DNA from 2 places in the Paenibacillus sp. FSL L8-0436 genome. Region 1 is predicted to be linked to the other one. Evidence: riboswitches for the same ligand, from Rfam matches in the RefSeq annotation. Region 1 holds a riboswitch; the other holds the start of a gene.

Region 1 (4,366 bases):
TGATCCACACCGGCAAAAGGATGGTATTTCACCTCACTGTAGCTGCCAAGTGCAAGTGCTTTCCCTTCAGACATGTTCTTCCCGCCTCTCTTCCTGCTTCTCTTCGTGTATAGTTACCAGGGCCAGGCATTGCCGTCCAGGTCGAGATAAGCCGGCTCCTCACCCATATATTTCTTGTGCTCCTGCACGATATTCATAATCTTACGCGCCGACTCTTCAGGAGAAATAGGTGCCTCCAGAGCCTTCTCACCATTCATATAGGACTGCAGCCAGCCGGGGTGAAAGACCATAACCTGCCCGCCCATCACCTTCAAATGGTTGTGTATTAGGGAGGACTGCATATTAAGCGCCGCTTTGGACATACAGTATCCGTACATATTAATCCGTTTGTTCCGGCCAATGCTTCCGGCTTCTGAGGAGATATTAACAATCAATTTCTGCTTGCTCTGCATTAACAGGCCCATCAATTCATTACTGACCCTCAAAGAACCAAGCGTGTTTACATTATAAATGTGAGCCATGGCTTCATCGTCCATATCAACAAGCATCGTGGCATCATCAGCTCTATGAATAATACCGGCATTATTGATAATCATATCAACATGAACGGTACTGCCCGAAATGCTGCGTGCCGCTTGCTTGACACTCTCACGGTCGCTGATATCCAGCGGGATCAGAGTTAATCGGTCCGGGTACTGCTTTTTCAGTGCGTCCAGCGATTCCGACTCCTTCATATACTGACCGGCAAATACGGAATATTTGTTCTCTAGAAGCCAGCTTGCCAGAAAAAAACCTAAACCACGGTCAGCACCGGTAACAAAAGCAACCCTTTTCATGATTATGGACACACCCTTTACGATTCTTCAGGATACACGCGGCATCTCTCTCACATTAGCATGGCAGTCACGTTTTTTCAACGTCCTTCATGGGACTGTAATTCCACTGAAAGAGTTGCTCTAACTTCCTTTTTGATTTAATTTTGAACTATGTTACAATCGTAGTTACAAGTACTTATAGGAAGGTGAGATACCGATGTCTATCCAACAACTTCATACTCTGGAAGAACTGCAGCAATATGTTGCGCAACCAGGTAAAAAACTGCTTTTCAAGCATAGCACTACCTGCCCGATCAGCGCCAAGGCCAATGAGGAATTCACAGCCTATGTGCAAGGCTCCGAGACTCCAGCTGCCATTGTGCATGTGATTGAAGACCGTCCGCTGTCCAATCAGATTGCCGAAGATTTCGGGATCAAGCATGAATCTCCGCAGATCTTCCTGCTGGAAGACGGCGAAGTGCGCTGGAACACCTCCCATTGGAAAATCACCCGGGACGCCATCAAGGCAGCTGTAAGCCAATGAGCCAGCCGGTAATTGTCTATTCCACCACAGGATGCAGCGACTGCAATCAAGTGAAACAGTGGCTGACTGAGCAAGACTTTAGCTTCGAGGTGCGTGATGTTATGACAAGTACAGTGTATCAGGAAGAAGTCGAGAAGCTGGGCTTCATGGGTGTGCCTGTTACTGTGTACGAAGGCCGCGCAGTCAAAGGCTTCAACGTTTCCGAACTTAAGCAGCTTATTGGAGCAACCGCTGAATAATTCATAGCGTGAGGCATATAAATATTTGTATTTTGAAAAAGGCATCTCCTTGGACCTCTGTCCAGGGGATGCCTTTTATTTGCCCTTTTATTTGGCCTTATCCCGGATTCGTTGAGACATCCGCCAGAAAAGAGACATTTCCGCTGTGGGAATAGATGACGGAATCCGCTCCAAGTCCTTTATAGACCAGTCTGGGATTCATCGAAGTCGTAATTACGTATATTGGTTTTGTCGTCCAGGTCCGGCACATCTGGATATACCGGCAGCATAAGGTCACACTGCTCTCGAACAGAAATACTCTTCCTACCGGAAAAGAGGGGCGGAACCATGTATTCTGATGATGTGTGTCCACCACAAGATTGACCTCGATTCCCAGCTCCTCCAGACGCCGCTTCTCCGCCGCATTGTTGGCGATTCCTGCGATCTTGTAGCCTCTGAACTTTAAGATTTTGATAAAATGCTCCCCCGCTTTAGTCGGAGCGTTAATGAGTACATATTCTTCCGAATTCGCCATATCTTCCTCTCCTCCGGCCTAGGACTTCCATTCATTTGCCCGTACGAACACAGCAAAAAACCACAAAGGAATTCCCTCTGTGGTCCAATTAACGGTCACATTGTGCTCATCCTCTCTAATACGCTTACGAGGTTAGCTGTCGGATTCGGGCAGTGAGAGTCGCCCTACCTGTATCCATGCGAGCATTCTCTCGCACTTTCACAGGATTCACCCCATAACCGGCTCCGACTCTCACATCGGCTGCCGATTGTTGGTTCCCCCGCTTTCCATAACGGAAATTAAGCGGACTGCGTATTCGATTGTGTAGTAAACAGAAGTAATCATACTCTGGCGGTCACGGCCTTGTAAACCGCCAAACCTGCCAAAATAATGCATTTAGTAAACCCATTCCAGATCAGGTAGCGCTTACTTAAGCCTCAATCTCATCATTACTCTTATTTACTCGGCTTATCAACGATTTGCGAAAAAGCATACAGCGTTGTGATTTTATTCACCCGATGTTGAGCAAATTGCCTTTTGTGCTCTGATCACCCTAAATCAAAAGCAGTCGTATACACGAGATAAAAAGCTGAAAATCGTTGATAAATACCCTTTTAGCACTTCTTATCGTGTCTTTTGCCATAATCCCCTGAAAATCGGCTCAGAAGAATGTTTTTTCCTTTTTACAAAGCTCATGCGAAAAGAGTATGATTCGGTTTGAATCCAATACATGAAATGCGATATGAACGCTGAATTCCCGCAATGCGGGAAACGGGGGAACCATCAGGCCCGCAGGGCCTTACCTGGAAGATAAGAAGGGATAAGCTTCATATTATCCATTACCTTATCTTTCTTGGGGTGAATCCGAAGGAGACTGTGGTCTCATTAGGTAGGGCGACTCTCACCGTCCGAATCCGACAGCTAACCCCGTAAGCGACTAGAGAGAACCTTGATCCGCCACGTTTTTGCGCCAGGTGTATTTAAGCCTGTACCAAAACCGCAGCAGAGGTCCTCCTCTGCTGCGGTTTTTTGTGCTGAGGCTGCAGCTTATAAATGGGTAGGAGGGAAAACGAAATGAACCAGCGCAGGCTGTTACGTATAGAAGTGTTTGTATTCGATGCCCCCTGGCCATTCCATCATGCCACGGAGTCATCCGGCAAATGCCGGTATGGTGTGCTGAAGCTTACGTGCAAGGCTGGGTGCAGCTGGGGAGCGGGGATACTGTCTGCGGAAGGCGATCATTTTGACGTCATTAAATGGAGCAGCTTTCTGAGAAGTATACGCAATCACAGGCTGGAAGAAGCCATAGAAATTGTACAGCAGCTAGGTGCGCAGTGGGAGCCGGGTCAGCAAGAAATCGTGCAAACGGCCCTGCTGGATTTAAAAGCCAAGCTGCAAGGCAAGGTCGTCACGTCACATCTGCAAATGGTCCCCTATTCCCGTACAGCTGGGGCCGGCGGTACGCCCCCCTTCAGACGGATGTACTATAAACCTTCAAGTTCCCTGCTGCATAAAGGCAGCTGGCAGGAACCGGACATAGCCGAGCTAATGGACAGATCCATCGCTTATTTCTCCATCTTATAATTTCTTATTCAGGAAGGAACGTGAAGACATGCCAGACCCATTATCCCCGGAATGGACAGCTGCCAGCGGGTTTGCGGAATATGTCCAAAAGAACACCGGAAATATTTATGCACTCACCAGTCTGCTGCTGGGAGAGGGTGCCGTTGCTGAAAAGACTGCGATGAAGACCTTCACTGAGCTTTATACCCGGTACCTTCATGATGATTTCATCCCGCAGCCTTTCTCTCTGGATGCGTACCGGGAGTGCATTCAGCAATGCTCCCGGGCTGCAGAGGAGTGCAGCCTCTTTGTTTCCAATGGATTAGCCTGGGAGGATCAGATTGTGCAGGTGTTATGGTACGGCATGCTGCTGCCCCTGCCGGCAATCAGCACCATTCTTGAGCAAAGCGTGCCAGTGCTGAAAACCCGGCTGAGACATGTGCGCGAGCAAATGTGCCGGTTGGAAACGTTGCGGCCTGAAGCAAACTTGTTTGTTGTATAGCTGCGTATGGAATATAGCAACTTGTCAAAGCGCATGAAAAAGCCGCAGCATAGTGCTGCGGCCTTTTCTATTTATACTCAGCTCTTGCCCTTGCCGCCTTTGGCGAATCTCCAGGCCGCTGTACAGCAGCCCAGCAAGCCCACTCCGAGCATTAACGTCTGCAGCACACCCAGCAGGGTAGAGCCCTCCGGCTTAAGCATGCTGCTGAGC
Region 2 (4,366 bases), 3.3 Mb from region 1:
GATTATCCAATCGAGCGAAATTTTCTTTATTCTTGATTCTACAATCTGTATCAATTCAGGGTTGGCGATATTCTCCATATAGACTAAGCCTACCTGTTTGGGGGCGAATTTCCCAAGTGTGAAGTAGCGGACAATAAGGTTTGGGGAGGCTATTTGTTTGCGAATCAGGTATAAGTTAACCTTCATCTGTTCAATAAAACCGTTATGAGGTCCCCGAATAACCCCCTCATTCTCAGGTTCGCTAATGCTTCGTTCGTATTTGGCAGGAGTGAAGAGGACATAAAATCCAGACATTCCTTCTAAAAAATAAAGACAGCTTCCTTCAAGAAGTCCCTGAATACCTTGGTTTAGTTCTGTTTCCAAACTGAAACTAAGCATTGTGAAAAGCTCAGAGAGGTCTTTGTCCTGATTACGGCTAAATGGAACAATCACGTTCCGTTCAATCAATTCCGTGTCAGTGAGAGAATCCAGATAAAAGAGCATTCCTTCCCTTCCCTGAAAGGATAAGCCTCTTTTTTTGAGGTCACTTGTATGGAACAGTGCGGCTTCGATGTAATCGGAATTTTGATCTACAGAAGGAAATGAGGTCTGAGTTTGGTTAGTCATTATAAGGCGCTCAACTTTCGATTAGTTTTGCTGTTAACGTTCCCGAATGATTTGCAGAATATTCCTGACGGAACTTTAACGTGTAATACAGAAGAGTACGGCGGATGATGATGAGCCGTAGAGGTTTCTGTTTTGTTTTCCCAGGGACATGAAGTGGAGCAAAAATGAGCAAATCATCGATCGACTAAGAGTAAAACCAAAGAATGCGCATTCATTCGTGAAGTGATGGCATTTTGGGCTTCTTTTGCCATCCGCAACGTTTTACATTAAATGGTCACAGGCGTAAGATTCAAATCAACAACCGAATGTAATATAACTGTTCTCAAATGGCTGAATTCCGATAATGGGAACGGGGGAACCAATGGTGAATGCGGCTTTTGCTCAGATAGCTGCCGCTCACTTGGGGTGAATCCTTGTTGCGTGCTGAACAGCCGCTTCTTACAAGGTAGGGCAATCTCGCAGCCCGAATCCGTCAGCTAACCCCGTAAGCCTCGAAGAGAGAGGATGAGCGCCATGATCGATTAACCGACCACGGAGAGCCCTGACGCTTCTGTGGTCTTTTTGCTGCGCATGCAGAAAGGAAAGTTGATCTGTATAAGAGTTTATAAATCTTATAACAACGTAAATAAGAGTCATTTGGCACTATCTTAAATGCTTTAAAGGGGGGATTGTTATCGTTACTGTATTTATCGTGTGCTTCTGGGTTGGATTGCTGCTTCTCCTCAGCGGCGGATTTCATGGGCATGGCCTGGCGGGTCATCTGCATGTGGGAGGTGGCGATGCTGGTGGTCCGGGCTTTGTGCCCATACTCCCTCTGATGGTGTTTGTCACAGTCTGGGGCGGCAGTGGTTATGTGCTTACCCGGTTCAGCGGAATGAATATGCTTGCAGTGGTGCTGATCTGCACCGTGGTGGCCTTGCTGCTGGGCTGTCTGATATATGCGGTGCTGGCCCGGGTGATGACTCGGTATGATAGTAGCATGAATAAAATGGATTATGAGCAGGCGGGACAACTCGGGTACATCAGCATTTCTGCAGTGGATGGAGCAGTGGGAGAGATGAAATATGTGCTGCATGGAACGATGCGTTCGATTGGAGTGCGGGCAGAAACCGGCCAGCAGCTCGCCAAGGGCGACAGGGTGATTATTTTGAAGGTGGATAAAGGAATGGCGGTAGTCACCCTCTTCGAGAGGGAAAACGAACAACTATAAATAACGGGGAGTGTCGAACCGAATGGTTATTCTTTATTTAATCTCGGCAATTGTTGTTGTTATCCTGCTGGCTTTGTTCAGTATCGTGAACGCTTATAAAAAGGTTCCGCCCAATCAGGCGATGATTGTATTCGGCCTCGGTGGAAAAAGAGTGGTTCAGGGCGGCGGGACGTTCGTCATTCCCGGCTTCCAGAACAATAAGACCATCTCCATGATGCTGATGAGCTTCGATGTCATCCCGGCGCAGGCGATGTTCTCCCGGCAGGGCATCAAGCTCAACCTGGAGGCGGTGGCCCAGATTAAGATTAAAAGCGATCCTACTGCTATTCTGACTGCCAGTGAGCAGTTTATCGACAGGCCGGAAGAAGACCGTGAGACGATTATCCTGCATTCGGTGGAAGGCCATTTGCGCGGCTTGATCGGACAATTAACGGTCGAATCCATTCTAAAAACACCTGACGAAATCAACAGCAAGATGCGGGAGACCTGCTCGGAAGACCTCGATAAGATGGGGCTTGAGGTGGTCAGCTTTACCATTAAGAAAATTACTGACGACAAAGGGTATATCGACAATATGGGGGTTCCGGAAATTGAGCGCATCCGCCGTGATGCCAGCATCGCCAAGGCGGAAGCAGAACGCGACATTCAGATCAAACAAGCCGAGGCGGAGAAGGAATCCGCCATTGCCAAGGCCAATGCACATCAGGCCACCATTGAAGCGGGAACCGCCGCCCGCGCCAAGGAATCTCTGTTCGAGAAGGATTTGAACATTAAGCAGGCGGACTTTAAGCTGGAGACTGAAGTGAAAAAAGCACAGGCGGATCTTGCGTACGAATTGCAGCAGAACAAAATCAAGCAGTCGCTGGTTACCGAACAGGTCAAGATCACGCAGATGGAAGCGGAGGCCAACCGGACCGTCCGGGAAATCGAAGTTGAGCTGAGACAGAGGGAGCTGGAGGCAACGGTGATCAAGCCTGCTGAGGCGGAGAATCAGGCTACGATCATGAGAGCGGAAGCAGCTAAACAGCGGCAAATTCTTGAGGCGGAAGCAGAAGCGGCCACAATGACCAAACGGGGGCTGGCAACCGCGGAAGCAGAACTGGCGAAGGGAAAAGCCAACGCGGAAATTGTTCAGCTGGCCGGAGCAGCGGAAGCGGGGGCACTGGAGAAGAAAGCTGAAGCGTACAAACAGTTCACGCAAGCCGCCCTTATAGTGGAATTCTTGAAGGTTCTGCCAGAGCTGGCTGACAAAATCGCTTCCCCGCTGTCCAAAGTCGATAAGATTACAGTGATTTCCCAGGATGGAGCTTCATCCGGCGTGAACAAAATTACCGGCGATATCGCCAAAATCATGGCCCAGGTTCCTGAATTGACACAGACGCTTACCGGTATGAACGTGACAGAGGCTCTCAGCGGGCTGCTCGGGCGGGATAAAGAGCAATAATTCTACACAAGCTGGGATTTTGAATTCCTTGCATAAGCACCGCTCTATTATGGAAAACTTCTGTAGTGCGAATAAACAGCATGATTCCATGTTTAGAGACTTATTTTGATTTCTTAGGAGGTTAAGATTATGACAAATCAGGATCCGCAGGAACTGCTTAAGCGAAAACACGAAATGGATGAGCAAAAAAGGCAGTTCACAAATTTTTCCCGAAGTGTTTGCGGCCATGGTGAGTTAGAAGCAGGGCAGGAATTCAGTACTGACCGGGTGCCTGACGATCAGAACCGTATGAAATCTGTTGAGAACAGACGTGATTGATCTTAAGAAAGCTATAAAAATTAGCCGATCCTTTTCTGGATCGGCTTAAAAAATGATTATTACGTTCTACCCCTGATAGGAGGACGGAATATCATCCGGGGGAAGGGCTCCATTCCGGATAACCCTGGTGGACAAGGCTGGGTGAGCGGGCTGGAATTAAGCACCTCATTAATAAATTTTCCACTAAACAGCTTTGTGAAAGATATCTTTCATGATACAGTGAAAAAATGTTGTAGCTTTACTTTAAAAACTTTCTTGAATTAAACAGAGGTGCTCAATGAATCGAATTTTACTGGTTGAAGATGATGATAATTTGGTATTCGGTATTGAATATACTTTAACGAGTGAAGGATATACCGTTGTTATTGCCGGTAGCTTGGAAGAAGCCAGAAAGGCATTAAAAACAGACGACGTCGATTTAATTTTGTTGGATATAAATTTACCTGATGGTTCAGGGTATGACCTGTGTAGGGAAATCCGTACAATATCCCAGGTCCCCATCATTTTCTTGACAGCTTTGGATGAGGAGACAAATGTTGTTGCTGGTCTTGATTTGGGAGCAGATGATTATATGACCAAACCACTCCGTACCAAAGAACTTCTCTCTAGAATGAAAGCCGTTTTAAGGCGCAATCATAAGCCCACGGATGAAGCGAATAGATGGATATCCGACGATATTGAAGTTCGAGTTCTAGAAGGAACTGTTCTTAAATACAATCAGGAACTTTTATTGACGGGGCTGGAATATCGATTACTATTGATGTTAATGACTCACCCCAAGCAAATTT

The links. A riboswitch is a leader RNA that binds a small molecule or an ion and turns the genes downstream of it on or off. The one in region 1 is predicted to bind cyclic di-AMP.
Region 2: linked by a shared signal. The riboswitch ahead of NSS79_RS17790 (hypothetical protein) and the one ahead of NSS79_RS02865 (hypothetical protein) in region 1 are both predicted to bind cyclic di-AMP.

Annotation. Positions count from the first base shown of each region.
Region 1 covers NZ_CP151955.1:603,868-608,233, reverse strand. The annotation lists gene NSS79_RS02890 (ThuA domain-containing protein) at 1-74, opposite strand, end outside; gene NSS79_RS02885 (SDR family NAD(P)-dependent oxidoreductase) at 114-836, opposite strand; gene ytxJ (bacillithiol system redox-active protein YtxJ) at 1,033-1,359, shown strand; gene NSS79_RS02875 (glutaredoxin family protein) at 1,356-1,598, shown strand; gene NSS79_RS02870 (hypothetical protein) at 1,696-2,112, opposite strand; cyclic di-AMP (ydaO/yuaA leader) riboswitch at 2,219-2,407, opposite strand; cyclic di-AMP (ydaO/yuaA leader) riboswitch at 2,829-3,041, shown strand; gene NSS79_RS02865 (hypothetical protein) at 3,166-3,675, shown strand; gene NSS79_RS02860 (hypothetical protein) at 3,704-4,156, shown strand; gene NSS79_RS02855 (hypothetical protein) at 4,234-4,366, opposite strand, start outside.
Region 2 covers NZ_CP151955.1:3,892,388-3,896,753, forward strand. The annotation lists gene NSS79_RS17785 (spore germination protein) at 1-606, opposite strand, end outside; cyclic di-AMP (ydaO/yuaA leader) riboswitch at 925-1,112, shown strand; gene NSS79_RS17790 (hypothetical protein) at 1,406-1,816, shown strand; gene NSS79_RS17795 (SPFH domain-containing protein) at 1,839-3,260, shown strand; gene NSS79_RS17800 (hypothetical protein) at 3,390-3,578, shown strand; gene NSS79_RS17805 (response regulator transcription factor) at 3,856-4,366, shown strand, end outside.